4 regions of the Streptomyces sp. NBC_00388 genome follow, and region 4 is predicted to be linked to each of the others. Evidence: riboswitches for the same ligand, from Rfam matches in the RefSeq annotation. Region 4 holds a riboswitch; each other region holds the start of a gene.
The links. Region 4 has a riboswitch for cobalamin ahead of OG917_RS03445 (ABC transporter substrate-binding protein). Riboswitches for the same ligand answer to the same signal wherever they lie in the genome.
Positions count from the first base shown of each region.

Region 1: another riboswitch for cobalamin. It lies ahead of OG917_RS28330 (CbtB domain-containing protein); the one in region 4 lies ahead of OG917_RS03445 (ABC transporter substrate-binding protein).
Region 2: another riboswitch for cobalamin. It lies ahead of OG917_RS02445 (HoxN/HupN/NixA family nickel/cobalt transporter); the one in region 4 lies ahead of OG917_RS03445 (ABC transporter substrate-binding protein).
Region 3: another riboswitch for cobalamin. It lies ahead of OG917_RS23305 (ribonucleoside-diphosphate reductase subunit alpha); the one in region 4 lies ahead of OG917_RS03445 (ABC transporter substrate-binding protein).

Region 1 covers NZ_CP107948.1:6,362,577-6,365,776, reverse strand. The annotation lists gene OG917_RS28340 (histidine phosphatase family protein) at 1-199, opposite strand, end outside; gene OG917_RS28335 (histidine phosphatase family protein) at 392-961, opposite strand; adenosylcobalamin (AdoCbl) riboswitch at 1,097-1,238, shown strand; gene OG917_RS28330 (CbtB domain-containing protein) at 1,242-1,466, shown strand; gene OG917_RS28325 (CbtA family protein) at 1,493-2,260, shown strand; gene OG917_RS28320 (alkaline phosphatase family protein) at 2,536-3,200, shown strand, end outside.
Region 2 covers NZ_CP107948.1:513,407-516,606, forward strand. The annotation lists gene OG917_RS02445 (HoxN/HupN/NixA family nickel/cobalt transporter) at 271-1,359, opposite strand; cobalamin riboswitch at 1,389-1,591, opposite strand; gene cobN (cobaltochelatase subunit CobN) at 1,749-3,200, opposite strand, start outside.
Region 3 covers NZ_CP107948.1:5,195,974-5,199,173, forward strand. The annotation lists gene OG917_RS23305 (ribonucleoside-diphosphate reductase subunit alpha) at 1-1,777, opposite strand, end outside; cobalamin riboswitch at 1,906-2,029, opposite strand; gene mctP (monocarboxylate uptake permease MctP) at 2,229-3,200, opposite strand, start outside.
Region 4 covers NZ_CP107948.1:749,267-752,466, reverse strand. The annotation lists gene OG917_RS03450 (FecCD family ABC transporter permease) at 1-187, opposite strand, end outside; gene OG917_RS03445 (ABC transporter substrate-binding protein) at 235-1,224, opposite strand; adenosylcobalamin (AdoCbl) riboswitch at 1,229-1,379, opposite strand; gene OG917_RS03440 (PP2C family protein-serine/threonine phosphatase) at 1,456-2,769, shown strand; gene OG917_RS03435 (DedA family protein) at 2,809-3,200, opposite strand, start outside.

The DNA of each region.
Region 1 (3,200 bases), 5.6 Mb from region 4:
CGGCCAGCTCGGCGGTCCGCCTGGCGCGGGTCAGGGTGCTGGTCAGGGTGAGCGCGATCCGCCGCTGGGCCAGCAGCGGCGTGACCGCGCGGGCCTGCTCCTCGCCGGCCGCGGTCAGCGGCAGATCCGTCCAGCTGGTGTGCTTCCCGGTGCGGCTCCAGCTGGTCTCACCGTGCCGTACGAGAATCAGCTCTCCCATGACCGCCCTGCCTTTTCGCGTCTGTCACCTCGATGCCGGTGGAGCCGGTGACCTCGGTGACCTCGGTGTTGATGTCCTTCACTTCAGCCTGTCACGACCGGCGAGGATTCCCGCCGGGGCGGCCCGCGGATGTGATTCTCGGCGCACCGCTGCCTCCAGCGGAGCGCACCGGCCGCGTACGCGCATCCCGGGTCATGGCTCCAGCGGCCGTCCGGTGCGCAGGTTCCACCGTCCGGCCCTGCCGCTCAGCTCGGTCAGCGTCAGCGGGGCCACGTCCAGGCGCCAGAACACCCCGGCGGGCAGGGCCAGCGCATGGAGTACGGCTGCCCGCACCACGGCGGGCCCGGCGACCGCGAGCACCCGGCCGCCCTCGCCTGCCAGCCCCTCCAGCCAGCCGCCTGCCCGCTCGCACAGCCGGTGCAGGGACTCCCCGCCGTGCGGCGCCGCGGAGGGATCGGCCAGCCAGGCGGCCACCGCATCCGGTTCGCGCCCGGTCAGTTCGTCCAGGGTGGCGCCGGTCCAGCGGCCCAAGTCCCATTCCCGGATGGCGGGTTCGGGCGTGGCCCGCAGACCCAGCGCGCCGGCCGTCTGCCGGCAGCGGCCATCCGGAGCGGTCAGCAGCCGGCCGGCCCCCGGTACGGCGTCCACGGCCCGCTCCGCGCTGCGCAGACCCGCCTCGTCCAGTGGTCCCTCGCCGCCGAAGCGGGCCTCCCGCAGCGCGGCGCTGCGAGCAGGTGAGATCAACATCACGCGTACCGTCATCACTGTTCCCGTCCGCCGTCCGGCCGCTCGGCAGGGCAAGCAGATCACGTGGGCCGGGGAGGCCCGCACGGGGTGTGACGGCCCGTCCGGCCGGACGGGCCCGTAGCGGAGCCGCCCCGGCAGGCGGTACGGTCCACGTGAACATGACGAAGGCGTAATGGAAGTCCGGTGGAAACCCGGCACGGTCGCGCCACTGTGAACCCGCCCCGCGGGAAGTCAGACCCAGCACCTTCGTCTCAGGCACCACGATCGGGACGCGTGTTCCCCAGGAGGTTCTGCCATGGCAAACTCCCTTGCCCCCGCACCGAGCGCCCCCGCCACTCCGGCGATCGCTCCCCTCTCCCTCAAGGCCATCGCCCCCTGGGCGGTCTTCTTCGGGATCCTCATGCTCATCCTGCTGTACTTCGTCGGCGCCGAGCAGGGAGCGACCTCTCTCGTCTCGGGAACGGACGTGCACGAGTGGGTGCACGACGGACGTCATCTCCTCGGCTTCCCCTGCCACTGACCACTGACGTCCAGGGGACCTCATCCATGAACTCCATATCCATACGCGCCCTGCTCGTCCGCGGCATGCTGGCCGGTCTCGTCGCCGGCCTGCTGGCCCTGGTCGTCGCCTACCTGCTCGGCGAACCGCGGGTGGACTCGGCCATCGCGTTCGAGGACGCGCACAGCCACGAGCACGAGATGGAGGTGGTCAGCCGCTCCCTCCAGTCGACGGCGGGTCTTGCCACCGGTGTGCTCGTCTTCGGAGTCGCGATCGGCGGTATCGCCGCGCTCGCGTTCTGCTTCGCGCTCGGGCGTATCGGCCGGTTCGGGCCGCGGGCGACCGCCGTGCTGATCTCGGTCGCCGCGCTGATCGCCGTGTACCTCGTGCCGTTCCTCAAGTACCCGGCCAACCCACCGTCGGTGGGCGAACCCGACACGATTGGCAAGCGCACCACGCTGTACTTCCTGATGATGGTGCTCAGTGTGCTGCTCGCCGTCGCCACTGTGATCCTCGGCAAACGGCTCGCTCCCCGGCTCGGCAACTGGAACGCGACCGTCACGGCCGGGGCCGCCTTCCTGGTGGCCGTCGGTCTCGCCTACGCGTTCCTGCCCGCCGTCAACGAGGTGCCCGGGGACTTCCCGGCCACCCTGCTCTGGCAGTTCCGGCTCTCGGCGCTCGCCATCCAGCTCACCCTGTGGACCGCGTTCGGACTGCTCTTCGGCCACCTCGCCGAACGTCATCTCCTGCCGCGGACGGCTCCGGCACAGGACGCGGACGGCCCGGCGGCGCGGAGCACCGCTCCCGTCAACTGAGCGCGCGTACCGCCGGAGTGAACCGGCCTCCCCCGTGAACCGACCGGTTCCGCCCAAGCCTTCGTCTCCGCGCGGTGGCGGCCGAGGAGCCCTGCCCGGGCCGTGTCCGGGCAGGGCTCCTTCCGTGCGGCAGCACCGGGCCATGGCTTGGCGAACCCCTTGCCACTCATTGGCCGCCTGTTCACCGTTTCGCTCCTCCGCCCCTCACCGGCGGCCCGCGAGAGTTCCGGAGGGTCCTGCACAAGGGCCCGTCCGAGCTTGCGGAGGGGATGTTCATGGCCGGTTTGACGCGACGCAGACTCCTTGGATCAGCGGCGGGCGCGGTCGGCGGCGCGGCGGCGCTCTCGCTGCTGCCGCCCAGCGTGCAGAAGGCCGTCGCGGCCGGGCCGCCGCGCCACGGCTCGCTGCGCGATATCGAACACGTCGTCCTGCTGATGCAGGAGAACCGCTCGTTCGACCACTACTTCGGCACGCTGTCCGGTGTGCGGGGCTTCAGCGACCCGCACGCGCAGAAGCTGGCCGACGGCAGGCCGGTCTTCTACCAGCCCGACGCGGTGAACCCGAAGGGCTATCTGCTCCCCTTCCACCTGGACACGCACACGTCGAGCGCCCAGGCCATCCCGTCCACCAGCCACGCCTGGTCGGTGCAGCACGAGGCGTGGAACGGCGGGCGGATGGACCAGTGGCTCCCCGCCCACCGCAAGGCCGACGGCCTCAACGGCCCCTATGTCATGGGCTACTACACCCGCGAGGACATCCCCTTCCAGTTCGCGCTCGCGGAGACCTTCACCATCTGCGACAACTACTTCTGTTCGGTGTTCGGACCCACCTGGCCGAACCGGCTGTACTGGATGACGGGCACGCTCGACCCGGGCGGCACCCAGGGCGGGCCGATCCTGAACAACACCGCGCCCACGCCGTACCGCTGGACGACGTACGC
Region 2 (3,200 bases), 240 kb from region 4:
GCCCGGGAGAACACTCCGCCGACGGCCAGAGCGCCGAGACCCACGGCGGCGCGTACGAACCTGCGACGCCCTTGCGTATTAGTGTGATTTTCAGACTGCATGGCACCGTACTGCCATACAACGGCGCGAAAGCACCGCCGACACCGCCGGAAACGCGTGCACAACCACTCCGACGGGCTCAACCCTCACCCCCGCGGCCCGCGACACGCCGTGGTCGCACCCGTGGCAGGCGGGGGTGCGGGCTCACCAGCAGCCCCCGCCCTTGCCGGTTCAGCCGCTGTCGGCGGCCCGGAGCGTCCACCGCTCCTCCACCCTGGCAATCCGCCAGTAGGCCAGTGCAGCGACCCATACCAGGACGAAGAGTCCGACGATGAGGTAGCCCACGTTCCCGAGATCGAGGCCCGCTATCCAGTCGGTGACCGCGTCCTGGAGGCCGAGCTTGTCGTGCAGCACACCGATCAGTTCGATGGTGCCGATGAGGAACGCGACGGCGATCGACAGACCGGTGATGGCGAGGTTGTAGAAGACCTTGCGCACCGGGTTGGAGAAGGCCCACTGGTACGCGAAGTTCATGAAGGTGCCGTCGAGTGTGTCGAAGAGGCTCATGCCGGCCGCGAAGAGCAGCGGCAGACAGAGGACGGCGTACCAGGGCAGCCCCGCTGCGGCGCCGCTGCCCGCCATCACCATGAGGGTGACCTCGGTCGCGGTGTCGAAGCCCAGGCCGAAGAGGAAGCCGAGGGGGTACATCTGGCCCGGCCTGGTGATGGACTTGGTGAACCGGCCGAGTATGCGGTTCATGAACCCGCGTGAGTCCAGGTGCGATTCGAGTTCGGCCTCGTCGAAACGTCCGGCGCGCATCTCCCGGAACACCCGCAGGATCCCGGCGAGGGCCACGAGATTGAGCGCCGCGATGAGGTACAGGAAGGTACCGGACACACTCGTGCCGACGACTCCGAGCACCTGATGGGCGTCCGAGCCCTCGTTCATGAGCACGCCGGCGAGCCGCGCTCCCCCGGCGACCAGCGCGGCCATGGCCACCACCACACTGGAGTGGCCCAGCGCGAACCAGAAGCCCACCGAGACCGGGCGCTTCCCGTCGGCCATGAGTTTGCGTGTGGTGTTGTCGATGGCGGCGATGTGGTCGGCGTCGAAGGCGTGCCGCATCCCGAGTGTGTACGCGGTGACGCCGAGGCCCACCCCGAACGCCTTGGAGCCGACTTCGTAGTGCCCTGGCTCCACCAGCAGGAACAGGACGCCGAACGCGACGGCGTGGAGCGCCGCTATCACCGCCAGCAGTCCGGCGGTACGCAGGGTGTCCTCGCGCCGCCAGGCGAACACGGCGGTTTCGGGCAGGGTCATGCGGGTCACGCTCCAGCACCTCGTGGATCACTTCGTGAGATGCCGTGGCCGGTCTCCTGGCTGACGGGTTCGCTGACGCTCGCCTCCGGCCCTGCCTTCCCGGCCGCGGGCGCGGCCAGTGGCTTCGACGGGACGGGGCTCCCCGATCACAGTGGCGAGGGCCGCTCCGGTCTGAGACCCCCCGAAGGGGCTGTCACCGGTCTTCCCGAGCACCACGGCCCTTTCACCCTAGGTTCCGGGCTGCCGTGGCTGCAACCGGCTCCCCGTGGGCGGGTATCGGAGGCGCATCGGCCCGCCGGCGGACGGGTTCCGTCGCCGCGCACCACTGCGGGGCGGCGCGGCTCCGCTGCCGCGCCGCCCTCGGGACCCGCCTCGGGGGGCCAGGACGGTCAGTCCTCGCCCTCCAGGTTTCCCTCGGTCTCCAGATAGACCTGGCGCAGCGCTTCGAGCGTTGCCGGGTCCGGCTCGGCCCACATGCCCCGGGACTCAGCCTCCAGCAGCCGTTCCGCGATCCCGTGCAGGGCCCAGGGGTTGGCCTGCTGGAGGAAGTCGCGGTTCACCGGGTCGAGTACGTAGGTCTCGGTGAGCTTGTCGTACATCCAGTCGGCGACGACCCCGGTGGTGGCGTCGTATCCGAAGAGGTAGTCGACGGTGGCAGCGAGTTCGAAGGCACCCTTGTAGCCGTGCCGCCGCATCGCCTCGATCCACCGGGGGTTGACCACCCGCGCGCGGAAGACCCGTGAGGTCTCCTCGACGAGGGTGCGGGTGCGAACGGTCTCGGGACGGGTGGAGTCCCCGATGTACGCCTCCGGCGCGCTTCCGCGCAGTGCCCGGACCGTGGCCACCATGCCGCCGTGGTACTGGAAGTAGTCGTCGGAGTCCGCGATGTCGTGTTCGCGGGTGTCCGTGTTCTTCGCCGCGACCGTGATCCTCTTGTACGCGGTCTCCATCTCCGCGCGGGCCGGGCGGCCGTCCAGCTCCCGGCCGTAGGCATAGCCGCCCCAGACCGTGTACACCTCGGCGAGGTCGGCGTCGGTGCGCCAGTCCCGGCTGTCGATGAGCTGGAGGATCCCGGCGCCGTAGGTGCCGGGGCGGGAGCCGAAGATCCGGGTGGTGGCCCGGCGTTCGTCACCGTGCTCGGCGAGGTCGGCCCGGGTGTGGGCGCGTACGAAGTTCTGCTCGTCGGGTTCGTCCAGGGACGCGGCCAGCCGTACCGCGTCGTCCAGCAGGCCGATGGTGTGCGGGAACGCGTCCCGGAAGAAGCCCGAGATGCGCAGGGTGACATCGATGCGGGGGCGGCCCAGCTCACCGAGCGGGACCGGCTCAAGACCGGTGACGCGGCGTGAGGCGTCGTCCCACACCGGACGGATGCCCAGGAGCGCGAGAGCCTCCGCAACGTCGTCGCCCGACGTGCGCATCGCGCTGGTCCCCCACAGGGAGAGACCCACCGATGTGGGCCATTCGCCGTTGTCGGTGCGGTAGCGCTCCAGCAGCGAATCGGCGAGCAGTTGTCCGGTCTCCCAGGCGAGCCGGGACGGGATGGCCTTGGGGTCGACGGAGTAGAAGTTGCGGCCGGTCGGCAGGACGTTGACCAGACCGCGCAGCGGGGAACCGGAGGGGCCTGCCGGGACGAAGCCGCCGTCCAGCGCGTGCAGGGCGTGGTCGATCTCGTCCGTGGTGGCGGCCAGCCGCGGCACGACCTCGCGGGCCGCGAAGCCGAGGATGTCGGCGACCGCGCGGGGGTGGCCCTCGGCCACCTCGGCGACGGCCCCGGGATCCCAGTCGGCCGCCTCCATGGCCTCGACCAGGACACGCGCCTGCTCCTCGGCGGTGTCGGCCGC
Region 3 (3,200 bases), 4.4 Mb from region 4:
TCTTCGCGATCCTGGCGCGCAGCGCCGCCCAGCGCTCCGGCCAGGCCGGCTCGGTCGCGTAGTGGTCGGGGTGCAGCACACCGCGCGCCGCGCGGGTCCGCTCCCAGGCCGGCAGCGGGCCGTTGCTCTCGGCGAGGTCGCAGGACGCCTCGTAGGCGGCCAGCATGATGCGCTCGGAGATCCGGGTGGAGAGCGCCCTGGCCTCGGGGGAGTCGAAGGGCAGCCGCAGCTGGAAGAAGACGTCCTGGAGCCCCATGAGGCCCAGGCCCACCGGACGCCACTTGGCGTTGGAGCGGCCTGCCTGCTCGGTCGGGTAGAAGTTGATGTCCACGACCCGGTCGAGGAAGGTGACAGCGGTGCGGACGGTCGCGTCCAGGCGCTCCCAGTCGAGGGAGTCGCCCGAGACGAACGCGCCGACGTTGACCGAGCCCAGGTTGCAGACCGCGGTCTCGCCGTCGTCCGTCACTTCGAGGATCTCGGTGCAGAGATTCGACGAGTGCACGACCGAGCCGGGCTCCGCCGTCTGGTTGGCCGTACGGTTCGACGCGTCCTTGAAGGTCATCCACCCCTGGCCGGTCTGGGCGAGGGTACGCATCATCCGCCCGTACAGCTCCCGCGCGGGGATGGTCTTCCTGGCCAGCCCTCCGGCCTCGGCCTCGCGGTACGCGGCGTCGAAGTCGTCGCCCCACAGGTCGGTCAGCTCGGGCACGTCGGACGGGGAGAACAGCGACCACGTGCCGTCCGCGTCGACCCGGCGCATGAACTCGTCGGGCACCCAGTGGGCCAGGTTGAGGTTGTGGGTGCGCCGGGCGTCCTCGCCGGTGTTGTCGCGCAGCTCCAGGAACTCCTCGATGTCCGAGTGCCAGGTCTCCAGGTAGACGGCGGCGGCGCCCTTGCGCCTGCCGCCCTGGTTCACCGCGGCGACCGAGGCGTCGAGGGTCTTGAGGAAGGGCACGATGCCGTTGGAGTGCCCGTTGGTGCCCCGGATCAGTGAACCGCGGGAGCGGATACGGGAGTACGAGAGGCCGATGCCGCCCGCGTGCTTCGAGAGGCGGGCCACCTCGTGGTAGCGCCCGTAGATCGAGTCCAGCTGGTCGAGCGGGGAATCCAGCAGATAGCAGGAGGACATCTGCGGGTGCCTGGTGCCCGAGTTGAAGAGGGTGGGGGAGGAGGGCAGGTAGTCGAGGCGGCTCATCAGCGCGTAGAGCGCGGTCACCTCGTCCAGGGCGCCGGCCGATTCGTCGGTGGCCAGACCGCAGGCGACCCGGAGCATGAAGTGCTGGGGGGTCTCGACGACCTGGCGGGTGATCGGGTGGCGCAGCAGGTAGCGGCTGTAGAGGGTGCGCAGCCCGAAGTACCCGAAGCGGTCGTCGGCCCCGGTGTCGATGGCCGCGTCGAGCCGCTCCGCGTGGAGCCGCACGAAGGCGGCCGTACGGTCGGCGATCAGGCCCTCACGGTGTCCGGCGGCGACCGATGAGGAGAACGACACCGCGCCCTGCCCCGCCGCCTCGTCCGCGATGGTGCGGGTCAGCAGCCGCGCGGCCAGCCGCGAGTACGCGGGGTCCTCGGAGATGAGACCCGCGGCCGCCTCGGTGGCGAGCTCCCGCAACTCGGCCTCGTCCGACGCGGCGTTGCGCCCGCGCAGGGCGGCGGCGGCGACCCGGCCGGGGTCGGTGTCGGTGAGATCGGCGGTGAGGTCGGTCAGGGTCCGCAGCAGTACGGTTCCCGGGGCATCCGCCACCTGCTCGGAGACAGGTGCGGTGGGCGCGATGGTCACGGTGCGCTCTCCCTCGCTCGGCTGGGGCCGGCGGGGGCGCGGGCATGTACGGGCACAGCAGAGCAGCACACCGCACAGCATCCGCAGGCCCTACCGCGAGGCCCGGACGTTTCTCATCCGGATCGGTCGAGCCGGATGCGCTGTCGGCAGGTCCTCGGACTCCGCGGTGCGCGAAAGCGCACTGATCACACCGTTGCGGGACAGTTCCGGATTCGCACCGGATTCCCCTGCGACGACAGCGAGCACGAGCATACATGTGGGGTGCCCGTCGGAAAGCACCCCCCATATGTTGTGTCGTACGGTCCGGGGCTGCGGGCCGGAGGCGCCTGCCGTCGGCCGGCGGGAGCCGCCCGGGCACGGCTCCGTACGGCGTCCGTAACGCCTCCGTACAGCGAAGGGCCGCCGCATCTCCCAGAGGTGAGATGCGGCGGCCCCTGCCGTACGGGGTGGCTCAGTGGCCGGCCGGGGCGCCCGCCGTGGCCGGCGGGAGCTCCACCTGGACGCCCTTGTCACCGGCATCCGCCGTGTAGTCCTCCGGGGAGGTCTCGTCGATCCCGGCGGGCGCCTTCACCGCGTTGAGCACGACGGTGAGGACCAGCGTCACCACGACGTTCAGCACGAACGCCGTCAGACCGATGTAGCCGATCTGGCCGATGCCCGGGATCTCCTTGGAGGAGCCGCCGAAGTGCGCCTGGGTCGGGCTGGCGACGCCGAACGCGGCGAGCGTGCCGTAGATCATGCCGGCCGCCCAGCCCGCGAGCAGCGCCCAGCGGTGGAACCACCGGGTGAAGAGTCCGCCGACCAGGGCCGGCATCGTCTGGAGGATCCAGATGCCGCCGAGGAGCTGGAAGTTGATCGCCACGGTCGGGTCCATGGCGAGCACGAAGAGAAGCGCGCCGACCTTCACCACGAGCGAGACCAGCTTGGAGACCTTGGCCTCCTGCGCGGGTGTGGCGCCCGGTTTGATGAAGTCCTTGTAGATGTTGCGGGTGAAGAGGTTCGCCGCCGCGATGGACATGATCGCGGCCGGTACCAGTGCGCCGATGCCGATGGCCGCGAAGGCCACGCCGGCGAACCAGTCGGGGAACATGTTCTCGAAGAGCTGCGGGATCGCCAGCTGGCCGTTCTTCACCTTGATCCCCGCGGCGATCGCCATGAAGCCGAGGAGCGCGAGCAGCCCCAGCATCAGCGAGTACAGCGGCAGGATCGCGGTGTTGCGGCGGATCACGTTGCGGCTGCGCGAGGAGAGCGTTGCCGTGATCGAGTGCGGGTACATGAACAGCGCGAGCGCCGATCCGAGCGCCAGCGTCGCGTAACCCCACTGGCCGGCGGCGCCCGGTGCGAGCGCTCCGCGCGGCTTGCCCGTTGCCGGGTTCGTCTGCGAGAAGGCGTGGCCTGCCTTGGCGAAGATGTCGTCGAAGCC
Region 4 (3,200 bases):
GCACGTCCCACACGATCGAGGCGTACGCACCCTTACGGGGACGGCCGAACACGGCCTGCAGGACCTCGCCCGGCGGGATCCGGACGGGACCCAGGGCGAGCGCGGCCACTGCCACCACCAGAAGAAGGACGACCAGCCCGGCCGTCACCGCGGCGAACCGCGCGGCCGAAGGCGCGCCGTGCTCCACCGCGCCGTGCTCCACCGTGCCGTGCTCCACCGCGCCGTGCTCCGCCCTCACGCCACGCCCGGGTGCAGCTGCCCGGCCAGGTCCTCCACCGCGTCCGCGACCCGGACCCCCACGACGGCCGACGACAGCGGCAGGACGGCGAACCTGTTGTGCTTGATCGCGGGGACCCCGGCGAGCGCCGGGTCCTCCCGGAGTCTCTTCTTCTTCGCCTCGACCGGGGTCCCGCCGTAGTCGTAGATCACAATGACGTCCGGCTCGCGCTTGACGACCTGCTCCCACGACACGGTGCCGAAGGCGTGGTGCACATCCGAGAAGATGTTCCGGCCGCCCGCCAGGGAGATGATCCGGTCGCCGATGCCGTAACCGCCCGCCGTGAACGGGGAGCTGTCGCCCGAGTCGTAGACGAAGACGGAGGGCCGCGGGCTCTTCCGCAGTCCCGCCTCCACCGTGTCGATCTTCCGCTGCTGCCCGGCGATCAGTCTCCTGCCGCGCGCCGGTACCCCGAAGGTACGGGCGACCTCGGTTATCTCGGTTCTGACCGCGTCGAGTCCGGCCGGCCCCCGGGTGCAGGACTCGACGTTCAGCCGGGTGGCGATACCGGACTCCTCCAGCCCGGCGCGGTCCCGGCCCTCGCCCTTGTCGAAGGCGCTGGCGTAACCGCCGTACACGAAGTCGGGGTTGACGCCGAGCAGCGTCTCCTTCGACGGGTACTCCTTCGCCAGCACCCGGGTCCTGGCGTAGGCGGACCGGTATCGGGGGAGCACCGCGTCATCCGCGTAGGCCGTCCCCGCGATGCGCTGCCCCAGCCCGAGGGCGAGCATCACCTCGGTCGCGTGCTGGTTCATGGTGACGGTGCGCTCCGGGGGAGCGTCGAAGGTGGTCCGCGTACCGCAGTTGGAGACCGTGTACGGGAAGCCGGCCGCGGTCCTGGCGCCTTGCGGACGCTCCGTCCCGGTGCCGGGCGAGCCGCAGGCGGCGAGCGGGAGGAGAAGTGCGGCGCTCATCAACAGGCGCGGCGCAGTACGGAACGTGGGCATGGCCCTGCCTCTCCCGGGGAGTCCTCGTCCCCTGGTGACGGTGGAGAAGGCGGCGCGTCAGTGTCTGACTCCCGGGCCCGGAGGCCTGGTCACAGTGGCGGGACCGTACCGGATTCGCACCGGTTTCCTGGCCTGCGCCGCCTGGGTGAACGGCCCCAGTGTGTCAGACCGTCCGGCCGGGGCCGCCGCGCCGTCCGTCCGGCCGGGGTGCGTCTCGTGCAGACTGATGGTGTGGCCACAGACGATGCGCAGGACAGGCTCGCGGCGGTCAGGCAGGACCTGGAGCGCGCGACCGCCCGCCTGCGGCTGCTCTCCGACGTCAGTACCGCCCTGTCCAGCGTGCTCGACGCCGAGGAGGCGCTCGGCCGGCTGGCGCGGCTGATCGTCCCTCAGCTCGCTGACGCGTGCGTGGTGGATCTGGTCGAGGGTGACGGGGTGCGCCGCCGGACCGCTGTGCACCGCGACTCCGCACGCGAGCTGCCGGAGCAGCCGGACAGCCTGCCGTGGTCCGAAGAGGCTGCCGCCCCGCTGGCCCGGGTACTGCGCGGCGCTGGGCCGGTGACCGTGACGGACTTCGGGGCTCCTGCGTCCGCGGGGTCCCTCCAGTCGGCGCAGCTGGAGCTCTACCGCGTACTCGGCGCGAAGTCGGTGCTGATCGTGCCCCTCCAGGTGCGCAGAGAGGTGTTCGGCGCGCTCAGTCTCGTCCGCACCGAGTCGGCCGAACCCTTCGGAGACGAGGAGATCTCCCTCGCCGCCGACCTCGGACACCGGGCCGGGCTCGCAGTCGAGAACGCCCGGCTGTACGCGGTCCAGCTCCGCACGGCCGAGCAGCTGCAGCTCTCGCTCCTGCCCGACCTGTCGGGAATCGAGCACCTGGAACTCGCGGCACGCTACGTGCCCGCGCGGGAGGGAGCCGAGGTCGGCGGCGACTGGTTCGACGCCTTCCGGCTGACCGACGGCTCCACCGTGCTGGCCATCGGCGATGTCGTCGGCCACGACCTCTCCGCGGCCGTGGGCATGGGACAGCTGCGCAACATGCTGCGGTCGCTTGCCTACGACAGCGGTGACTCGCCCGCAGGCGTGATGCGCCGCCTGGACGGCGTCATGCAGGGGCTGAGCACGACCGAACTGGTCACCGGTGTGATCGCACGCATCTACACGCCCCCCACCGGGCCGTGGTTCATGCACTGGACCAACGCGGGGCACCCGTCCCCGGTACTGACCGGCCCCGCCGGGGGCAGCCGGCTCCTGGAGGAGGGGCTGGCCCCGGTCCTGGGGGTCGATCCGGCCATCGAGCGGGAGGACGCACTGACCGTGCTGGAGCCGGGCTCCACCCTGCTGCTGTACACGGACGGGCTCATCGAACGGCCGGGTGAGGACATCGGCCGGGGCTTCACCAGACTCCGCCAGCACGTGGCGAACCTGGCCGAGGAGCCCCTCCAGACCTTCTGCGACGAACTGCTGGCGCGACTCATGGACGGCCACTTCGACGACATCGCGGTACTGGCCCTGCGCGTTCCGCCGGTGGAGCAGGGCCCGGGGTGACACAGGCCCGGGGTGACACAGGGCGGCAGCCGCGCGCGCTCATTCGCCGCGGCCGGGGGTGCCGGTCCCGCCGGCGCCGTCCCCGGGCTCACCGGATGTGCCACCGTCCGCAGGCGTGTCCGCCCCGTCGGCCGGGCCCCCGCCCGCGCTGTCGCCCCTGCGGCGCCGCCGGACGTATCTGATCACCAGCACGACGACGACCAGTCCCACGAACAGCAGCGCGGCGCCCCGGCCGACGAAGTTCTCGATGCTGCTGTAGGCGTTGCCCGCCGCGTAGCCGACCAGAGTGAAGCCGGCCCCCCAGACCAGGCCGCCCAGGGCGTTGAAGAGGAGGAAGGTGCGGTAGGGCATGCCCGACGCGCCCGCGAGCGCCGGCATGACCGCGCGGAAGAACGCCACGAAACGGCCGAGGAACACGGCCACCGGCCCCC